DNA from 2 places in the Paenibacillus allorhizoplanae genome. Region 2 is predicted to be linked to the other one. Evidence: riboswitches for the same ligand, from Rfam matches in the RefSeq annotation. Region 2 holds a riboswitch; the other holds the start of a gene.

Region 1 (10,257 bases), on a different contig from region 2:
GTTCTGCACAAGCTTCGTCAATTCCAAGATTTGGGGCATGAGGTACAGCTTATTATCGGTGATTTCACGGGACGTATCGGCGATCCGACAGGGAAATCCGAGACACGTAAACAGCTTTCGGAGGAAGACGTAAAGCATAACGCGCAAACGTACCAGGCCCAGCTAGCCAAGGTGTTGGATTTAAACAGAACATCCTTCTACTATAACTCCACTTGGTTAGGTGAACTGCGCTTTGACGATGTGCTAAGACTTGCTGGTAAAGTGACGGTTGCTCGTATGTTAGAGAGAGATGACTTTGCCAAGCGGTATGCGGCGAATCAGCCGATACATGTGCAGGAATTTTTCTACCCACTTATGCAAGGCTACGACTCGGTTTCTTTAGAAAGTGATATTGAGCTCGGTGGAACCGATCAGACTTTTAATATCTTGATGGGGCGTACCCTACAAGGGGCATATGAGATCAAAGAGGGTCAGGTGGCGATCCTGATGCCGTTGCTCGAGGGACTGGATGGCGTTCAGAAGATGAGCAAAAGCCTGCGTAACTACATCGGTATCGATGAGCAGCCGAATGACATTTTCGGTAAAACCATGTCCATACCAGATACGCTCATGCTCAAATATTTCGAGTTAACGACAGCCTTGTCGAATGAGGAAATCGAAGAGCTGCGCCAAGGGCTCGAAGCGGGTACGATCCATCCGAGAGATGCCAAGCTTAGGCTGGCGAAATTGTATGTTGAGATGTACCACAGTGTGGAAGCGGCTGAGGAGGCGGAGCAGCATTTTATTACTGTTTTTCAAAAGCGGACTTTGCCAGATGACATTGAGGAAGTAAACCTAGACAGCAGCCATCTGGAAGCAGGAAGCTTGTCCATTATCAAGTTGTTAGTCAGTTTATCGTTGCAATCATCGAATGGGGAAGCTAGGCGAAGCGTGGAACAAGGAGCTGTGAAAATCAACGAACAGAAGCTGACTGATATTCATGCGCAAATTACGCCGGTGGATGGCGATATTCTGCAAGTAGGGAAACGTAAATTTGTTAGAATCAAGCTATCATAGTTGAATGCCAAAAAGGGTGACTTCTCGGCAGTATTTCTACGTTTCTGCTAGAAGTCACCCTTTATTTCTACATCGATCTGAGTTGATCACAGCCATTCTTTCTTGCGGAACAGCACATACATGGCAATGCCGAGGACGCCCATAAAGGCTAGCACAATTTCATCCCCATGAGGGGTTAGATGCAGTCCGAGAATATTATCGAAATTCATCCCGAAAACACCGGTAATGAAGGTCAAGGGCATGAAGATCGTTGTCAACGCGGTAAACACACGCATGATATCATTGGCGCGGTTCGCGAGGCTGGATTGATAAGCTTCTCGTAAGTTCCCCATAAGATCGCGCAGCGTATCGAATGTATCGACGATTTTGACGGCATTCTCATAAATGTCGCCGAAGTACTTTTGGAGCTGATGATCGATCAATCTGAGCTCTTTTTTACCGAGCGTCCCAATGACGTCACGTTGCGGCACGAGCACCTTTTTCAACCATAAAATTTCAGAACGAAGACCAATAATCTCATTCAAATGCGACTTCTTCGTCGCCATCAGAATATCTTCTTCCAGCTTTTCAATCTTCGCTTCGATTCGATCACCGACCGCCACATAGTTATCGACGACGAGATCAACCAAATGATATAAGAAACGATCGGCACTGTTCACTTCTTCCTCCCAAAGGAAGGGCTTAAGTGCGCGAAGTTCATTAATTTTTTGTCGTGTTACAGTAATGATCACATGTTTGCTTAGAAATAGATTAAGTGCGCGTAAGAAAATTTCTTCATCATCGAAACGAATGCTATTAATAACAATGAAATAATGAGAATCATAAAATTCAATCTTTGGACGCTGTTCTTCCTCACTAAGGCAATCTTCTACGGCCAAATCATGCAAATGGAAAAGAGGCTGAAGTAATTCCAAGTCCTCGATCCCCGCATCAATCCAGTAAAAGCCTTGGCTTGGAGGTGTCAGCGCAGCAGTAACATCATCAACTAACGTAAAAATACCATTTTGAACCAACCGTGTTTTCATCTGCCCACCCCTTTGAATGGAATCAGCCGGTTAGTACATCTAGAAGAGCAATGCCCTGGATGATGGATTAACCGACTTCATTCCTACACTTTGAAATTGATCGTTCGCCTTGCAGGTACTACTCCTCGGTTCTCCGTCCAAGCGTATGCCCTCCTTTTCCGTCCGTGTCGAATACTTGTCTAGTATACCCGTTCATATATCCTGTTTCAAGCCAAAAAGTTTGATGAAATAAGGGGAATTGTCGTTAAGTTAGCTTATGGAGAATAGGCTAAGTCTGTGCCAAAAAAATAAACCGCCAAAACTTACTTGGCGGCATTTAAAATCTTATTTTTGACGTCTGTGTACATTTGAATGATCTCAGGTCCGCCGCGCTTCATCAGATCATCTTCACTCTCAGCCCCATAAACGAGGTGAAGTTGTGAGACAGCGATTTGGGCTTGCTCAAGTGTAGGTTTGTCGGTTTCAATAAAGGCAAAATAACGATGTAAGGAGGCGAATGCAGAGAAATTATCCGATGTTTGGGTTGACATTATAGCCCTCATTTCTTCAAAAATTCTTATTCGTTTAGAAACATCATCTGTAAAAGCTAATCCTTAGTAATAACCTTAAGTACCTAAACTTAAACAGCTTGCCACAATACAAATTGTATCATTTTAATGATTGCTTGGCTACAACTACTATTTTTTTAGGATCACTGACATGTACAGGTCTAACCATCTTGACTTTCGTTTATTTTATAGTATGATAATGCTAATCGCATACGTTACGTTTTCTTATCAAGAGTAGGTGGAGGGACTAGCCCTATGACACCCGGCAACCGACAAACCTTTGTAAAAAGGGGAGCACGGTGCTAATTCTTGCGGAAACGCTGTTTTCAGCGAATCTGGGAGATAAGAGAAGGACATTGACTTTGATTTTTCATGGCCTTTCTCTGATTCCAGGGAAGGTCATTTTTGCATTTCTCATAGATTTTTCAACTAAACCTAAATTAAAGAAGAGGAGTGAACAGGATGCCGATCAAGATTCCTGACAACCTGCCTGCCAAAGAAATTTTAAACCAAGAGAACATCTTCACCATGGATGAATCCGTCGCGTATCATCAGGATATACGTCCACTTCGCATTGCCCTGCTTAACTTAATGCCGACCAAAGAAACGACGGAGACGCAGCTGTTGCGCTTGATCGGGAACACGCCACTGCAAGTGGAGTTCGTGTTATTACATCCGAAAACGCACACTTCCAAAAATACGTCCCTCGAACATTTAGATATGTTTTACAAAACTTTTGATGATATCAAAGACGATAAGCTGGATGGTATGATTATTACGGGTGCGCCCGTAGAACAAATGGAATTCGAAGATGTGAATTACTGGGAAGAGCTGACGCAAATTCTTGAATGGAGCAAGCGGAATGTGACTTCCACCCTGCATATTTGTTGGGCTGCTCAAGCAGGCTTATACCATCATTTCGGCGTACGCAAATATGGGCTAGAGAAGAAGACATTTGGTGTATTCCCACATACGGTAAGTGTTCCGAACACGAAGTTGTTGCGCGGCTTTGATGAAGTATTCAATGTTCCGCAATCACGACACACAGATATTAATCGTGAAGATATTGAGCGATGTCCGGATTTAGAAATTTTATCAGAGTCCGAGGAGTCTGGTGTGTATATCGTCGCAACACGCGATGGTAAGCATATTTTCGTAACAGGACATTCGGAATATGATGCTTGTTCCTTGAAATGGGAGTATGACCGCGATGTGGCCAAAGGGCTGCCGATTGATATCCCGAACAATTATTACCCGAATAACGATCCGAGTAGACTACCTTACAATACTTGGAGAGCCCATGCGAATTTGCTGTTCTCGAACTGGCTGAACTATTATGTATATCAAGAAACACCTTTTGAGTTGACGGTAAACATAAATGAAAGCTTGGCAAGCTCGCAATTGTAAAATCGAACACATACCCCTGAGGAGGAAATTCCCTTGTTGAAAATCGAAAGTCGTCTTGCTCAAATTGGCTCAATTGAAGAACCTGTTACAGGTGCTGTTAGCTTTCCTATTTATCAATCTACTGCGTTTCGCCACCCTAAGCTGGGACAGAGCACTGGATTTGATTATGCGCGTACGAAAAGTCCAACGCGTAAAGTACTAGAAGACGCTATTGCTCAGCTCGAGTCCGGAGATGCAGGCTTTGCATGTTCCTCAGGCATGGCGGCATTGCAAACGATTTTCGCCTATTTCAGCCAAGGTGATCATTTGATTGTTTCCTTGGATTTATATGGAGGTACGTATCGCCTATTGGAAAGAATCATGTCCCGTTTCGGTGTAACGGCTACTTATGTAGATACGAATGATTTGGATGCTTTAGAAGGTGCTTATCAGTCCAATACGAAGGGGCTTGTTATTGAAACACCAACAAACCCATTGATGATGATCACTGATCTTGAGCTTGTATGTACATGGGCCCGTAAAAAGGGCATCGTCTCCATCGTCGATAACACGCTGCTTACGCCGTATCTACAACGTCCTATTGAGCTTGGGGCCGATATCGTTATCCATAGTGCAACGAAATATTTGGGCGGGCATAATGACGTACTAGCGGGTCTGATTGTTACAAAAGGGAAAGAGCTTTCGGAGCAAATGGCTATTCTCCATAACTCCATCGGTGCTGTGCTTGGACCGCAAGACAGCTGGCTTCTGATGAGAGGAATGAAAACCCTCGCGTTGCGTATGGAGCGTCATGAGCAGAATGCTACAGCGATTGCGAATTTCTTGCTTGAGCACGAGTTGATTTCAGACGTATACTATCCAGCGCTTGAATCACACCCTGGCTTTGCGATTCAAAATAAACAATCCAGCGGCAACACAGGGATATTCTCCTTCAAGGTGAGGGATGCACGATTAATTGAACCGATTCTTCGTCATATTAAGCTCATTGCATTCGCAGAAAGCTTAGGCGGGGTTGAATCCTTGATGACTTATCCAGCTGTACAAACTCATGCGGACATTCCGCTTGAAATTAGACAACAAATAGGTGTTGATGACCGTCTGCTTCGCTTCTCTGTTGGGATCGAACATATTGATGATTTAATCGCGGATTTGTCGAATGCCCTTGATTCAGCGCAAGCCGAGTTGGAAGGAGCACCACAATCATGAGCCATTCTTCTTCAGACAAAGAGAAACGTAAAGCACATGGCAAATTTGCTACAAGACTGATCCATTTTGGCGCTGAAATTGATGAGGCGACAGGGGCATCCAGCGTGCCTCTGTATCAGGCTTCAACCTTTCATCAGGCTGATTTGGAAGCGAGCCAAGAATACGACTATACACGGTCTGGTAACCCAACGCGTCAAGCGTTAGAGGATTACATCGCATTGCTAGAAGGCGGTACGCGGGGGTTTGCTTTCGCCTCTGGGATGGCGGCAATCTCCTCTGCTTTGATGTTGTTGTCGCAAGGAGATCATGTCATTTGTACGGAAGACGTGTACGGCGGTACTTATCGTTTGCTGACTACGATTATGAACCGTATGGGCGTGGAATCTACGTTTGTAGATATGACGAACATTGCAGAAGTGAGAGCAGCTCTACGTTCCAATACGAGAGCCGTTTTCATCGAGACGCCTTCAAATCCAACACTTCGTATTACGGATATTGGTGAGATTGCTGCTTTTGCGAAAGAGCATGACCTGCTTACGATGTTGGATAATACGTTCATGACACCTTATCATCAACGTCCCATTGAGCTAGGCATTGACATCGTACTGCATAGTGCAACGAAATTCCTTGGCGGTCACAGTGATGTGTTAGCGGGACTAGCTGTTGTAGCGAATGACAGCCTCGGTCGTCGAATGAAGCAAATTCAAAATGGCATGGGGAACGTGCTCGGCATTCAAGATTCATGGCTGCTCATTCGCGGTATGAAGACATTGCAAGCACGTATGGAAATGTCCGAGAAAGGCGCTCGCAGATTAGCACAATGGCTGACCGAGCAGCCGGATATCGACGTGGTTTACTACCCAGGTCTGCCTAATCACCCAGGTAGAGAAATTCACGAGAAGCAATCACTTGGTTATGGAGCTGTCGTCTCATTTGATGTTGGCTCTGGTGAGAAAGCGAAGAAGTTGCTAAGTAAAGTTAAAATCCCACTCGTAGCTGTGAGCTTGGGTGCTGTAGAGAGTATCTTGTCTTATCCGGCCATGATGTCGCATGCTGCTATGCCGAAGGAAGTTCGCTTATTGCGCGGCATTACGGACGGTCTCGTGAGATATTCGGTAGGGCTGGAAGATATCGAAGATATTATTGAAGATTTGGAACAAGCTTTGCGCGGTTAATCGTTACGGTATTCAGAAATTATTCATATTTACAAAGGAATAACGTCTGGAAAAAGCAGCCCTGTGCTGCTTTTTTGGCATGAGTATGGTACGATTAATGGATACGAGCCTTCAGAAAGCAAAGGAGTGAGTTGCAATGAAACCGATCGATCGCATTTTAAATAAAGCACAAACAGGCGGACGAATTGATGTAGAAGAATGTATTACGCTTTTCGAATCCGATCAAATAGAGAAAATTGGCGACACCGCTAATCAGATTATGAAAAAATGGCACCCAGATCCGATCACGACTTTCGTGATTGGGCGGAATATCAACTACACAAACATCTGTGATGTGTATTGCCGATTCTGTGCTTTCTACCGTCCACCAGGCTCCGCGGAAGGGTATGTACTGCCGGATGAAACGATCTTCCAGAAGATTCAAGAGACTTTGGATGTTGATGGAACTGAGATTCTTATGCAAGGCGGGACGAATCCGAATCTGCCATTCAGCTATTATACGAATATTTTAAAAGAAATTAAGAAGCGCTTCGATATCACGATGCACTCCTTTTCACCCGCTGAAATTATGAAAATGAAAGACGTTTCCGGCGGTCTATCGCTTGAAGAAATCGTTCGTCAATTGCATGAAGCGGGCCTTGATTCGTTGCCAGGCGGCGGAGCAGAAATCCTAGATGACCGCACGCGTCGCAAGATTTCCAAATTGAAGGGCTCATGGCGCGATTGGATGGATGTCATGCAAACGGCTCATAAGCTCGGCATGCACACGACGGGTACGATGGTTATCGGCTTCGGCGAATCCATGGAAGAGCGTGCGCTGCATATGCTGCGTATCCGCGATGCGCAAGACGATGTGCTGCTGCAGAAGCTGAACACACCGGGCTTCCTGGCATTCATACCGTGGACGTTCCAACCAGACAACACGAATATGAAGGCGGAGAAAGTTACGCCTGAAGAGTACTTGAAAACGTTGGCGATCAGCCGCATCATGCTGGATAACGTACCGAACTTCCAATCCTCATGGGTCACAATGGGACCTGAGGTTGGTAAGCAGACGCTGAGCTATGGCTGTAACGACTTCGGCAGCACCATGATTGAAGAGAACGTTGTATCCGCGGCGGGGACGACGCACAAGGTAAATGTTAGCTCGACGCTAGACATTATCCGTCAAGCAGGCAAAATCCCTGCGCAGCGGAACACGAAGTATCAGATTCTGCGTGTGTTTGACGACGAGAATGTGAAGATTGATCGTGATTTTGTGATGCAGAACTAAAAGTTGAACGATAACGCTTATCTGCTATCAAATCCCCTTGAGGGATTTGTGGGGATAAGCGTTTTTTAAGCGGAAATTAATCTAAGCTTCAGGTAACCGCTGGTCAATAAGAGTACAATGGGGGGAACACCACAAATTCGAGATTGAAGATCGGAGTGATTTTTGTGAAATTGCTTAAAAGCTTTGTACAAGGATTCCTTTTTGCTTTCATCTCCATCGGTGCTCTCCCTTTCTTACTGGTGAAAATTCTGTTAGAACAACTGTAAAACGCCACCCTTACTTTTGAGAGGGGCAGCCATGTGCTGCTCCTTTTTTGCATGTATCCCCTTCCTCAAATGGCAAATTGTTCGTTGTATATCTCCCTCGCATCGACCATATACTCTTAAGAGGAGGATGCATAGATGGAAGGAGTGAGCACATGGAACTGTTTGCAATTGCCCTAATCAATGTCGAGGAATCCTATGTACGTTCGCTGAGCGCACAGGTGAAGCAAGCGCTGCAGCATTTACATATCGCCCAAAATGGGTTAACGGCTACCTACACTTGGTGTGAAACACGTGCTTTTATTTATGTGGAAGCGGAAGCAGGAAGTGTGATCCACGATCCACATATTCATGAGACTGAAGTACGAGCTTGCCTAGCTGAAGTGTTGGCGAGCCACATTGTAGCGGACAAGGAATCCAGCATTTTACGTAACTTGATCACCAAGGATTTTAAATATGAAAAGCAGTCAGACATCGAGGCCATCGAAGGTTACTGTAAGCAATCCTTGATCCAAGAGAGTGAGCTGGAAGGGTTGCCGCTGATGAATAGCTCCCCCAGTCGACTTCGTCGTATTCAACTGCTGAAGGATCAGATAAACGCATTGCTCGAGGAGAATCCGCAGATTAGCTTAGATGGCTTCCTCAAATTCCGTATTCAGGAGTATAGGGAAGAACTAAGGGAAATTGCGGAATATGCGATTGATGAGTTTATGATGGACCGCCAGTATCAGGAATTTATTTCGCTTCTACAATATTTCGTCTACATTCAAGAGGCTAAGATACCCGCAGCGCATCTCATTCACAAAGGCGGCCACGAATTCGTCATTCTGAATGATCGGATGGAACCCATTGATGCGAATGAATTCGATGCCAGCTTTCGAATGGAGATGTTGGAGAAGGACATCAATTTCGAGGATATGATCGTAAGCACACTGATCACCGTCTCACCGGCTAACATTTACATTCATACACGTGATCCCGAATTAACGATTATCAAGACGATAGGGCAAATCTTCGAAGACCGCACATCGGTGTGCAGTTATTGCCGCACGTGTGACCTTTATCTCGGAGATGCCAAAAAGCAGGATCAACTATCCCCTTGACCTTGCCCCTCTCGCCATTTATAATAGTGAACGAAGGCGTTAGTATCAAAGACAAGAACTTTCTGTATGAACTGCTCAGAGAGAGGAGACCAGGCTGCAATCTCCTTCAGCGAATCGGATTGTTTACCCCTTTGTAGCCGTATTGTGGAATTCGCCCTGACTTGCAGGTGCGATACTATACAGTACCGGAATCATTCCCGTTAACGAATGCTGATGAGGATTCGACTTACCTAATATAGGAATCTTTTAGCGGAGCTAAAAGTCTCTCAATTTCAGGTTAGAGCGAATCGAACTAGGGTGGAACCACGAGCTGAGCGCACTCGTCCCTTTACGGGATGAAGTGTGCTTTTTTGCGTTCAATTCACTATTCACTTACACAATTAGGAGGCAGGGAAGATGGTTGTTCAAGTAAAATTACCAGATGGCGCAGTGAGAGAGTATGCAGTGGGGACGACGATTGAGCAAGTGGCCGAGTCCATTTCATCCGGTCTGAAGAAAAATGCAGTGGGTGGTAAAGTAAACGGGAAATCCGTAGATTTATCCTTCGCTTTGAATCATGATGCTGATGTTGAAATCTTAACATTGGATAGCGAAGCAGGACTAGAAATGTACCGTCATAGCACAGCGCATTTGATGGCGCAAGCGATCAAGCGTATTTATGGCAATAAAGCAGTTAAGCTAGGAATCGGTCCTGTAATTGAGGACGGCTTCTATTATGATATCGATTTGGAAACACCATTGAATCCTGAAGATTTGATCAAAATCGAGAAGGAAATGGAGCGTATCTCAAACGAAAATTTGGCGATTACGCGCCGCGTTGTTTCCCGTGAGGAAGCGATTCGTATTTTTACAGAAATGGAAGATCCGTTCAAGCTAGAATTGATTCGTGATCTACCGGAAGATTCCGTTCTTACGATCTATGACCAAGGGGAATTCTTTGACCTCTGCCGCGGACCGCATTTGCCGTCAACAGGACGCATTAAAGCGTTCAAATTGTTGAGTGTTGCTGGTGCTTACTGGCGTGGAGATGCAAAAAATAAAATGCTGCAACGCATCTACGGGACTGCGTTCCCTAAGAAAGCGCAACTGGATGAGCATTTGCACTTGCTTGAAGAGGCGAAGAAGCGTGACCACCGTAAACTAGGCCGTGAGCTCAAAATGTTCGCATTCTCACGTGAAGTTGGTCAAGGACTACCGCTTT
Region 2 (10,257 bases):
TGGAAGGCAAGGCAATGCTGTTCAAGGAATTCGCAGGTGTTGACGCATTTCCGATTTGTCTGGACACAAAGGACCCTGACGAAATTGTTCGCATTGTCAAAGCATTGGCTCCGGCATTCGGTGGCATCAATCTGGAGGATATTTCATCACCGCGCTGCTTCGAAATTGAGGAGCGGTTGAAACAGGAACTCGATATTCCGGTGTTTCACGACGACCAGCACGGAACGGCTGTCGTTCTTCTGGCTGGATTGTTGAATGCGCTCAAAATTACCGGCAAACAAATGGCGGATATTAAAGTTGTAGTGAACGGTATTGGCGCAGCAGGCATCGCTTGCTCTAAGATGCTGCTCGCCGCTGGTGTGCATAATTTGATCGGTGTGGACCGCTTTGGCGCCATTCAGCGGGAATCTCATTACGACAACCCGCATTGGGCAGCGTTTGCACAATTGACGAATCCGAACTTGGAGGTAGGCAGCTTGTCCGACGTGATTAAGAATGCCGATGTTTTTATCGGCGTATCAGCTCCGAATATTTTAACAGTGGATCATGTGAAGTCCATGGCTAAAGACCCGATCGTCTTCGCAATGGCGAACCCGATTCCAGAGATCGATCCAGAGCAGGCCAAGCCTTACGTAAGAGTCATGGCTACGGGAAGGTCTGATAAACCCAATCAGATCAATAATGTTCTGTGCTTCCCGGGCATTTTCCGAGGAGCTTTGGATTGCAGGGCAAGCGAAATCAATGAAGCGATGAAGCTTGCGGCAGCACACGCAATTGCATCGGTTGTGTCAGATGATGAATTGAACGAAACGTATATCATACCTAGCGTATTTAACCAGAAGGTAGTTGAAAAAGTAAGAGAAGCTGTGATTGATGCTGCTTACCGTACAGGGGTTGCCCGAAAAAGGTTGAGAGAATCCAATTAGGACGAGGCCGGTGCTTAAATTATTTGGGGAATGATGATACTTGTATAAAGTTATGATCGTAGACGATGAGCCCCTTGTGAGATTGACCATGCACCAAATGATTGTATGGAAAGAACTAGATATGGATGAAGAATGTCAGCGAGAGTTTCATTCAATATGTGACGAATTTACGTATCGAAGAGTCTAAACGCTTGTTAAAAAAGGGATATAAAATCATTGATCTGTCTGAAAAGATCGGTTATGTGAATGCCGAGCACTTTAGCCGAGTGTTTAAGAAGGTCACGGGTGTAAGTCCGAAGGTGTATAGGGAGAGTCTTGGTTTAGGTACAGAAATGAAAACAGATCAAAGTTAGCCTCTAAATGGTTGTCCCTTCGGATATTGGTGATCAGGCATTAAATCCTTGACATCAGAGAACTTTATAGTAATATAAAAATAATTGAATATGGACATTTTTCTTATCAAGAGTAGGTGGAGGGACTAGCCCGATGATACCCGGCAACCGACAAACCTTTGTTAACAAAGGAATGCACGGTGCTAATTCTTGCAGAAACGCTGTATGATGCGAATCTGGGAGATAAGAGTGAGGATCTGACTTTAAATTTTTATGACCTTTCTCTAATCCCAGAGAAGGTCATTTTTGTTTTCTTTAACAAACTAAACTCGTCTAACAGGAGGGACAGTATGGCAATCACACTACCTGACAATCTGTCAGCCAAAGAGATTTCAAACCAAGGGAACACTACTATAACGATGAATGAAACAATCGACTATCACCGTGATACTCGTACTCTACCTATTACCTACATAGAATGTTTTCGATTTGACAGTGAGCTTACAGAAAAGCACTTCTTTGAAAACAGCACAGATTATGTCTGTGGGCTCATTGCGATCTCTACTAAGACGGGAGTATGGGGGGTAAAGGAATTTGCGATCCCTTGTAACAGCATGAAGGGTGATATGGCTTTGTGGGCTGCTCCTATGCAACGAATAAAAGGTCTGACCTTGATTGAGGGCTTGAACTACGTTCGAGAAAAACAAGCAGAATGGGGACCCTTGAGATCGGAACTAATTGCGTCTGCATTAATGAATTTAAATGGAAAACTTGGGCTGACATCAAAAATCAACAAGGATCAAAGCTACTACTGGGATCGAGCCTACTTATTTGACCATACGCAAGCATACGTCATTTTCTAAAATCCGAAAAAGCTGGGTCTCCATGGGGGACCTGGCTTTTGTCTTCTAATGACATTCGATAGGCGTGTTTTCCTAGTTTCGAGAAAAATATACGATTAAGCTGTCCCAAAAAGGTTGAAATTATTTCAACCTATCGTGGTTTTTTGATATGGGCTAAAATGAAAGCGATCACAGAAAACGGTGTCATTTTAAAGGAGGCTGGCATCATGCTTTGCTTGCCGGTTCCCTCCAACCCGCAGAAACATGTAAAACAACGTAGAGAAAGGAAGATGACGTGATGGGCCAAACAAACAAAAGTAAAACGCAACTATTAACAATCGCATCGTTCGTCATCGGGATTGCTGTCTGGTTCGCCATGGCCAAAATTCCTGCAATAGGCGCTATTTTGACTGATCCGGTGACCATAGTAAAATCTTTCTGGACCGAGCTAACAAGCGGAAGGCTTTGGCAAAATATTTACGTCAGCCTGTTCCGCGTACTCGGAGGCTTCAGCTTGGGCCTTGCGGCGGCCATACCGATAGCGTTCCTTATGGGCTGGTATAATCCGATCCGATCGATCGTCGAGCCATGGATCCAGTTTTTCCGGACGATTCCGCCGATTGCCCTGATCCCGCTCGTTATCGTGGCGCAAGGGGTAGGCGAATCCGCGAAGATTACCGTCATTTTCGTTTCGACTTTCCTGGTGATGGTTATCTCGATTTATCAAGGTGTGCGCAACGTCGATCCGACCTTGATCAAAGCGGCCCGCGTGTTGGGCGCACGGGACCGGGACATTTTCTTCGAAGTCATCGTTCCGGCATCGTTCCCGTACATTCTCATCGGCGTCAGGCTTGGTCTTGCCAGCGCTTGGACGACGCTCGTAGCGGCAGAGCTGACCGGCGCTTCCAAAGGACTGGGTAACATGATTATGGAGGCAAGCCTTTACTTCCGGATGGACGTCGTTATTCTAGGTATTATCGTAATCGGAGTGATCGGGCTTTTGATGGATAAAGGCGTACTGTATCTTGAGAGGAGGCTAACTGGATGGCAAGAGCTGCGGAAATAGTAACAGGCATATCGTCGGCGGAACTGGCTGTACCGGCAGTACCGAAAATAGAAATCAAGGATTTGTCCAAAATATACAATGGCCGCAACGGCGACGTCGTCGCTTTGCAAAATACGAACTTAACGATCAATGAGAATGAATTCGTTTGCGTCGTTGGACCGAGCGGCTGTGGCAAAACGACACTGCTCAACATTATCGCAGGGCTGGAGCATGCTTCCAGCGGCTCCGTAACGGTGGACGGGAAAGAAGTGAAAGGACCGGGGAAGGAGCGCGGTGTCGTTTTCCAGCAATACGCTTTGTTTCCATGGAAGACGGTGCTGAAGAACGTCGAATTCGGCTTAAAGCTGAGAGGTTACAGCAAAGCGGAACGCCGTGAGCGGGCCGAGCACTACATCGAGATGGTCGGGCTGAAGGATTTTGCCCAGGCGTATCCGAAGGAGCTGTCTGGCGGCATGAAGCAGCGGGTGGCGATTGCAAGAGCTTATGCGGTACAGCCCGAAGTGCTGCTGATGGATGAGCCATTCGGCGCGCTCGACGCACAGACGCGGGCGCAGCTGCAGGAGGAGTTGCTGAACACCTGGCAGAGCGAGAAGCGGACTTGCTTCTTTATTACGCATGATGTCGAAGAGGCTGTCATTCTCGCTCAGAAGGTTATCGTCATGAGTGCCCGTCCGGGGCGAATCAAAGAAATCATTAACGTCGATATTCCGTATCCGCGCAACCAAGCGACGAAGCTCGATGAGCGATTCATTCAGATCAAGAACGAAATCTGGGAGAAAGTTTACCGCGAATACATGGAATATAAGAAGTGAGCGAATCACCTAAAAGGGAGAGGTCTGTTATGAGAAAAAGGTTGTCTTTATTCAAAGGGAAATCCGTCGCGTTCACGTCCATCGTATTATCCGCCATGCTGGCGATCAGCGCTTGCGGCTCAAACGGCACACCGGCAGGCAACGCGCAAAAGCCTTCGCCGGCAACGAGTGGCAGCGCCAAAAAGCAGGAAGTATCCGAGATTCGCGTAGGCTATCTCCCCGACTTGAACGGCTCGCCTCCAATCGTGCTCGGGGAGGAGAAGGGCTTCTTCAAGGAAGAAGGTGTTAAGGTAACGCCAGTCAAATTTTTGAGCGGTCCGCCGGAATTCCAAGCGATGGCTGCAGGTGATTTGGACATCGCGTACATCGGGGCCGGGGCGACTTTCCTTGCCGCGCAAGGCAAAGGAACAATTCTGATGCCGATGAGCTTCAGCTTAAGCGATATGGTGCTTGCCACGAAAAAGTCTGGCGTTACCGATTGGAAAGATCTGAAAGGAAAGACGATCGGAGTACCGAAGGGAACGTCGGGAGAAATGATTTTGAACCTCGGCTTGGAGAAAGGCGGTCTTAAGGCAAGTGACATTAACATCGTCAACATGGACGTAGCGGGCGCCATTACCTCTTTCGTAGCGAACAAAGTCGATGCGGTGGCGATTTGGTCCCCTTACACGGCGGAGATTGAGAAGCAGGTTGGCAAAGACAACATTATCAAACTTGGCGACAACAAGACGTTTTATCCCGATTATGTGTTTCCAGCGAGCTGGGTCGTTAGCCCGAAATTTCTGAAAGAAAAGCCGGAAGCGGTCGAAAAATTCCTTAAAGCTTGGATCAAAGCTAACGATTATAAGCTTCAAAACGTAGAAGAAACGATCAAGCTGACGGCTGCTTATACGCAAGTGCCTGAAGCTTCTCTCCGTGAGCAGCGGAAGGGCATCGAGTGGATGGAGTCCAAAAAAATTGCTGAGGCGTTACAGGATGGCTCGGCGAACAAATGGTACGAGAATCTCGAAAAGTTGTTCGTGGCGACGGAAAAAATGACCGAAATCGTTCCGGCGGACAAGTTCATAGCGCCTCAACCGTTTCTGAATGCGTCCAAGTAAAAAACGAAAGCATGTGAAATTGCACTGGTCAGGACCCCAAGTGTAGACAATGAAAACTGCATATGCGGCAAGTTGGCACCGATACGCTATCGGTGCCAACTTGTTTTGTTTTAATTGGATATGTACTCGTTATAAAATCAGGTAGAAGCCTAGGCATGCTGCAGCGGTATCACCTCTCCCCGGCACCTCTCGGCTTGTACAGCAGCGGGGTGACGTTCAACTGTCTGAGTAAAGCGACGACTTCCTTCGTGCGCTTTTTTTTGAACTTTTTGAGAATCACGTTGATTTGCGACTTAATTGTAGACATCTCGACCTGCCGGTGCTTGGCGATTTCGCCGATTTTCATTTCCTTCATGAGCAAATCGAGAATTTCTGATTCCGTCGGCGTCAGCTGCGACAAAATAAGCGTGGCGTCAAACAGGATTGCTTGGTTTTTACGGATACGCGCGAATTCGTTCTTGACCTTGTAGGCGATTTCGGGCCGGATTTGTGAGATGCCTTGGTGCGCGGAGCGGATAGCGGCAACGATCTCTTCGCTACTTGATGTCTTGAGTACGTAATCGAAAGCGCCGATTTCGAAAGCGTTGAACACCGTTTCGTCATCTTCATGCATGGTCAGAAACACGATCCGGATCTGGGGGCTTTGCTCCAGCACCGTTTGCGCGGCTGCGATGCCGGCATGCTTGACTTCCATTTCAATGTCCATCAGTATGACGTCCGGAGCTTTCTCCAGCGCCAGCTGTACGGCCAGTTTGCCGCTTGTGGCAAGTCCAACGACCTCCATGTCTGCTTCCCCAGCGACCAGCTCGCAGAAATGTTCTCGCAGCACGTCAAGATCCTCGGCTATAACAACGCGTATCGGCTTGCTCATCGCTTTCCCTCCTTTTCCGCTTCGGGCAATTGAATGAAATAAACGGGAACGATCACTTGGAACATGCTTCCTTCACCAGACAAGCTTTCCACATGAATCCGTCCGTAATGCCCGCTAATGATATAATTCGCGTAAGAGAGGCCGACGCCCCAATTTCTGGTCGTATTTTTGCTCGTGTAAAACGGATCGAAAATCGTCTCGAGCTGGTCTTTGGCGATGCCGACGCCATTATCGGTGATCGTGATAATGACCCATTCCTCTTCCACATAAGTTGAAACATTTACTCGACCGTTCTTCTCCTCAGGAATCGCTTCAATTGCATTGTTGATGATATTGTACAGAGCTTCGATCAAATGGGCTTCGTCCATTAAAATCAAAATCGGCAATTCAGGCGGCTCGATCTTTAGCCGAACATGCTCGGGCACGGCTTGGATTCGTTCCTGAAGCTTGAGCAAAAGCTCTCGGGCAGAAATTGGCTTCAACTGGAGATGAGTCGTTTTGAACGTGTTATATAGCTGGTCGAGCCGCTTCATCGTATGGGATACGATTTCCGACGCTTTATGTAGCTTTTGGTTTGCCGCTTCCGGATTAACTGGCGCATTGGCTTTGATCGATTGGTTGATTAGCAGTTGAACCATCAGGAGCTGATTTTTGATCCCGTGCGTAAAAACGCGTGCGCCCATGTTGGCCGTCTTCAGCTTGCGCTCCAGCTGCAAATCGGTACGGCCCAGCTGCTTTTCGATTTCTGTGTATCGCCAGATCGAGATGATGCTGATCGCCGAGAAAATGCCGGTGACGATGATGCTCAAATACCATTCAAACAGCGTCAGCGGCGGATTGAAATTGGAAAAGTCGGAATACAGTACGTAATACGTACGCACGTCGGTCACCTGGAGCGGCCCCATAAAGCCGAGGTAAAAGTAAAACAGCATGAGAGCGAACACGCCGTACAAAATATGCTGGATCTGCTTTTTGCTCCAAGGCACCGTACTGCGCTTGTAACGCAAAATCACTAACGTAATCGCCACCAATGCGGATCCGATCAGCCAACCACGGGTCAGCCAGCCGATCACGTACGTCGATTCCCGGCTTAGGATGCCAAGCGCTTGTTTGTACAGATGTGGGTCGTAAAACAATATGTTGCAAAGCGGCAGTATCGCGTTAAGGGCGTGCAGCTTCAAGGTTTGCCGGAATGGACGATAATAAAATAGCGACACGGATAAGCCGAGCAAGCTGTAAATAAACAAGGAGCGGCCGACCGTGATCATGCGGCTTATGGTTTCGAGCGAGAAAGGCGAATGCAGCAGAAGATTGCGGATGTAGTCATTGAAAAAAAGCACGATATTGACGCGGTAATAAAAGCCGCCGTATTTGGCGATGAACAGAATGAGTCCGGACATGCTGAGAAACCAGCCGAGCAGAACGAGCGCCATCCAATAAGCGGACGGCTTGTTCGCTTTTACGATGAAAAGCGAAATGGCCGCCGCCATAACTAGAAACAAAAGAATCGTCATCGTTGCGCGGCCTCCGATCGGTTTTTAAATGCGATCCTATTAGTTTACCACATTCGCAAGTAAAGATGAGGCTGTCTCCAAAGCGTTTCACATCGTAGGGGATCAGCACAAGACAAGCGGGGCAGTGCCAAAAGCCAACTATCGACTTTTGGTACTGCCCCTGATCCCATCACGCCTAACGAACCGAGTGGTCACTATTCACTTTAAATATCTTGAGCTGTGAAGCTCCTACGCTCCCGAAACGCGCGGCATCGGCATCGGCTCAGCGCCCAAACCCGCCCATGCGTATTTGAGCAGAAGCTCCATTTTCAGCACCCGGTAAGCGGGATCGTCCCATTTGTTGTCAAGCTCGCCTGGGTCCGTCTCCAGATCGAACAGCTCGCCGTACGTTTGGTTATAGTACACGGTTAGCTTGTAGCGGGCCTCCACGTACGTTTTCTGATGAATGGTCGCCGCCTCGTGGCGGAATTCGACCAAGGCATGGTTGCGCGCCTGGGACTGCTTGCCGAGCCATACTTGGCTTTGATCGATCCCTGACATGATATGCGGAACCGGAAGGCCGGCAAAGTTAAGGAACGTCGGCGCCAAATCCACGAGCGATTGAATAGCGCCGTTTGTTTCTCCAGCTGGAACATGTCCCGGATACCGGACAAGGAACGGCAGCTTGATCAAGTCCTCGTAATGGAAGCCGCCTTTGAACTGCAGGCCGTGCTGGCCGAAGAAGTGACCGTGGTCGGTCGTAAAGACGACAATCGTATTGTCCGCAATACCCAGCTCGTCGAGCTTGTCGAGAATTTTGCCGATATATTTGTCCATCAGGCTGATCATGCCGTAGTACACGGCGACCAGCTTTTTGCTTTCGTCCTCCGAATAGTGCGTCGTGTGCGAGTGATAGCCGTGAATTGCCAAGCCGCTTTCCCTCCAAGCTGAAAAATCCGGGCTTTCGAGCTGCGTCATGCCGAAGTGGGGCGGATTTTTGTCATGCTCGCCGGGTGTGACAACCGGGATGGTCAGCTGATCCGGGTCATACATCGTATCCCATGGCGCGGAAGCCAAATACGGCGGATGCGGATCGAAGAAGCTCGACCAGAGGAAGAACGGTTCATCGTCATTTTTATATTGCTCAAGCATTGCGTTCGTCCGTTCGGCAATCCACGTATCGTAATGGTATTCCTCCGGAATATCCCACGAAAAGAGATGGTTCGGATCCATCGTTCCGGTAGGAGAAGTGAAATAGTCGCGCCAGTTGGCGCAGCCTTTGTCCTCAAGCCAATTCACATAGTGCTGGCCTACCAGAAATTCGTTTGTATGGTTGCGCGTCAGCTCGATATGCTCGAAGCCGTAGAACGGTCCGTGAAAGGTCCGCCAAAATTCGTGATCCTTCAAATATTCGTACGATTCGAGAGACGGGTAATCCTCGGTAGCTCCCAGCTGTTGAAAATGCGCTTTCCCGATCAAGGCCGTACGGTAACCGCCCGCTTGGAAATCTTCTCCGACTGTATGACGATCCTCGAGAAGCTTCGTGCCAAGCGTCCAAGCGCCGTGCTGGCTCGGGTACTGGCCGGTAATGATGGAAGCTCGCGTCGGCGTGCATGTCGGATTCGGGCAATAGGCCCGCGTGAACGTCGTCCCTTCGTGGACAAGCCTATCCAGATTCGGCGTGGAAATTTCGGGCTGGAAGGCCCCGATCGTATTCCAATGCTGCTGATCGCTCGTAATAAGCAGAATGTTTGGTTTTTTCATGCAATATCTCCTCCTCGTACTTCGCTGCGATAAGCGCTTCTTTTTGCTTTTATTGTAAAGGATAGGGTGCCCGGATCGGAATGCCAATATGTCGCAACGATTTGTCATTATGTCGGGTGTAGGCTAAGCTATAGAAATGGAATAAACGGCTGAAAGGAGGCAGGATGATGCGCCTGCGAATGAAGGAGTACGATATGGAGTATGCGGAATTGATCTATTGCACCCCTTCCGTGTTGGAGAAGGAAGGTGGTTTGTGGCCGCTGCGCGCAGGAAGATGTGAGGCCAAGCCGAACTATAAGGCGGGACCGAAGTGGATCGAGTGCTGTAGTATTCATTTTGTAAGGGAAGGCCAGGTACAGTTTACTAATAAGGACCGGCAAATCGAGCTTAAAAAGGGAGATCTTTTCGGAATGTTTCCACGAGCCGTCTACGAATATAAAATTGACCCGGTCGTGTTGCAGCTGGAGATGACTTGGATTGCCTTCGACGGCCAGCACGCGGTTAAGCTGCTGGAAACAATCGGAATGAGCCAAGACATGCCGTTCGTACGTGGAGCACTGAACAAGGAGACCGAGGACATACTGAGACGGCTGTTGCATGCGATTCGGGATCCCGATGCCGAAGGCGGACGTCTACAGGCGATCGGTTTGCTTTACGGGCTATTCGCGCGATTGGCGCCTTCTCCCGCAATGCCGTCCAAAAAGCAAACGCGAACGGCATGGCTGGAGAAAAGCGTGGATTTCATAAACACACATGTTTTTGAAGGCGTTTCGGTCGAGGATGCCGCTCATTACGTCGGCGTGCATCGATCGCATTTCTCGGGAGTGTTCGCTGAGCGGATGGGCGTATCGCCCATTCAGTACATGCAGCGGCTCAAGATGGACAAGGGCGCACAGCTGCTTCGCGAAACGGATAAGCTTGTAACCGAAATAGCCCTGTTCCTCGGCTATCCCGATCTATACGCATTCACGCGCGCATTCACATCTTACTTCGGGCTATCGCCGACGAAGTATAGGAGTGGATCGGGCGGATAAGAAAAGAGAGAAAGAGC

What was found. Region 2 has a riboswitch for S-adenosylmethionine ahead of L6I86_RS02555 (hypothetical protein). Riboswitches for the same ligand answer to the same signal wherever they lie in the genome.
Region 1: it holds a riboswitch for S-adenosylmethionine, as region 2 does, so the genes downstream of both, metA (homoserine O-acetyltransferase MetA) here and L6I86_RS02555 (hypothetical protein) in region 2, are expected to answer to the same signal.

What each region holds. Positions count from the first base shown of each region.
Region 1 is NZ_CAKMMW010000011.1:91,574-101,830, reverse strand. Features, by position in the region: gene tyrS (tyrosine--tRNA ligase) at 1-1,056, shown strand, start outside; gene corA (magnesium/cobalt transporter CorA) at 1,143-2,081, opposite strand; gene L6I86_RS18810 (hypothetical protein) at 2,384-2,611, opposite strand; SAM riboswitch class I at 2,852-2,978, shown strand; gene metA (homoserine O-acetyltransferase MetA) at 3,092-4,036, shown strand; gene L6I86_RS18800 (aminotransferase class I/II-fold pyridoxal phosphate-dependent enzyme) at 4,073-5,242, shown strand; gene L6I86_RS18795 (trans-sulfuration enzyme family protein) at 5,239-6,417, shown strand; gene mqnC (cyclic dehypoxanthinyl futalosine synthase) at 6,554-7,690, shown strand; gene L6I86_RS18785 (putative sporulation protein YtxC) at 8,109-9,056, shown strand; gene thrS (threonine--tRNA ligase) at 9,453-10,257, shown strand, end outside.
Region 2 is NZ_CAKMMW010000001.1:780,114-790,370, reverse strand. Features, by position in the region: partial or broken gene L6I86_RS02565 (NAD(P)-dependent malic enzyme) at 1-926, shown strand, start outside; gene L6I86_RS02560 (helix-turn-helix domain-containing protein) at 1,052-1,279, shown strand; SAM riboswitch class I at 1,380-1,508, shown strand; gene L6I86_RS02555 (hypothetical protein) at 1,609-2,121, shown strand; gene L6I86_RS02550 (ABC transporter permease) at 2,399-3,166, shown strand; gene L6I86_RS02545 (ABC transporter ATP-binding protein) at 3,145-3,978, shown strand; gene L6I86_RS02540 (ABC transporter substrate-binding protein) at 4,008-5,078, shown strand; gene L6I86_RS02535 (response regulator transcription factor) at 5,248-5,949, opposite strand; gene L6I86_RS02530 (sensor histidine kinase) at 5,946-7,463, opposite strand; gene L6I86_RS02525 (sulfatase family protein) at 7,692-9,206, opposite strand; gene L6I86_RS02520 (AraC family transcriptional regulator) at 9,374-10,240, shown strand.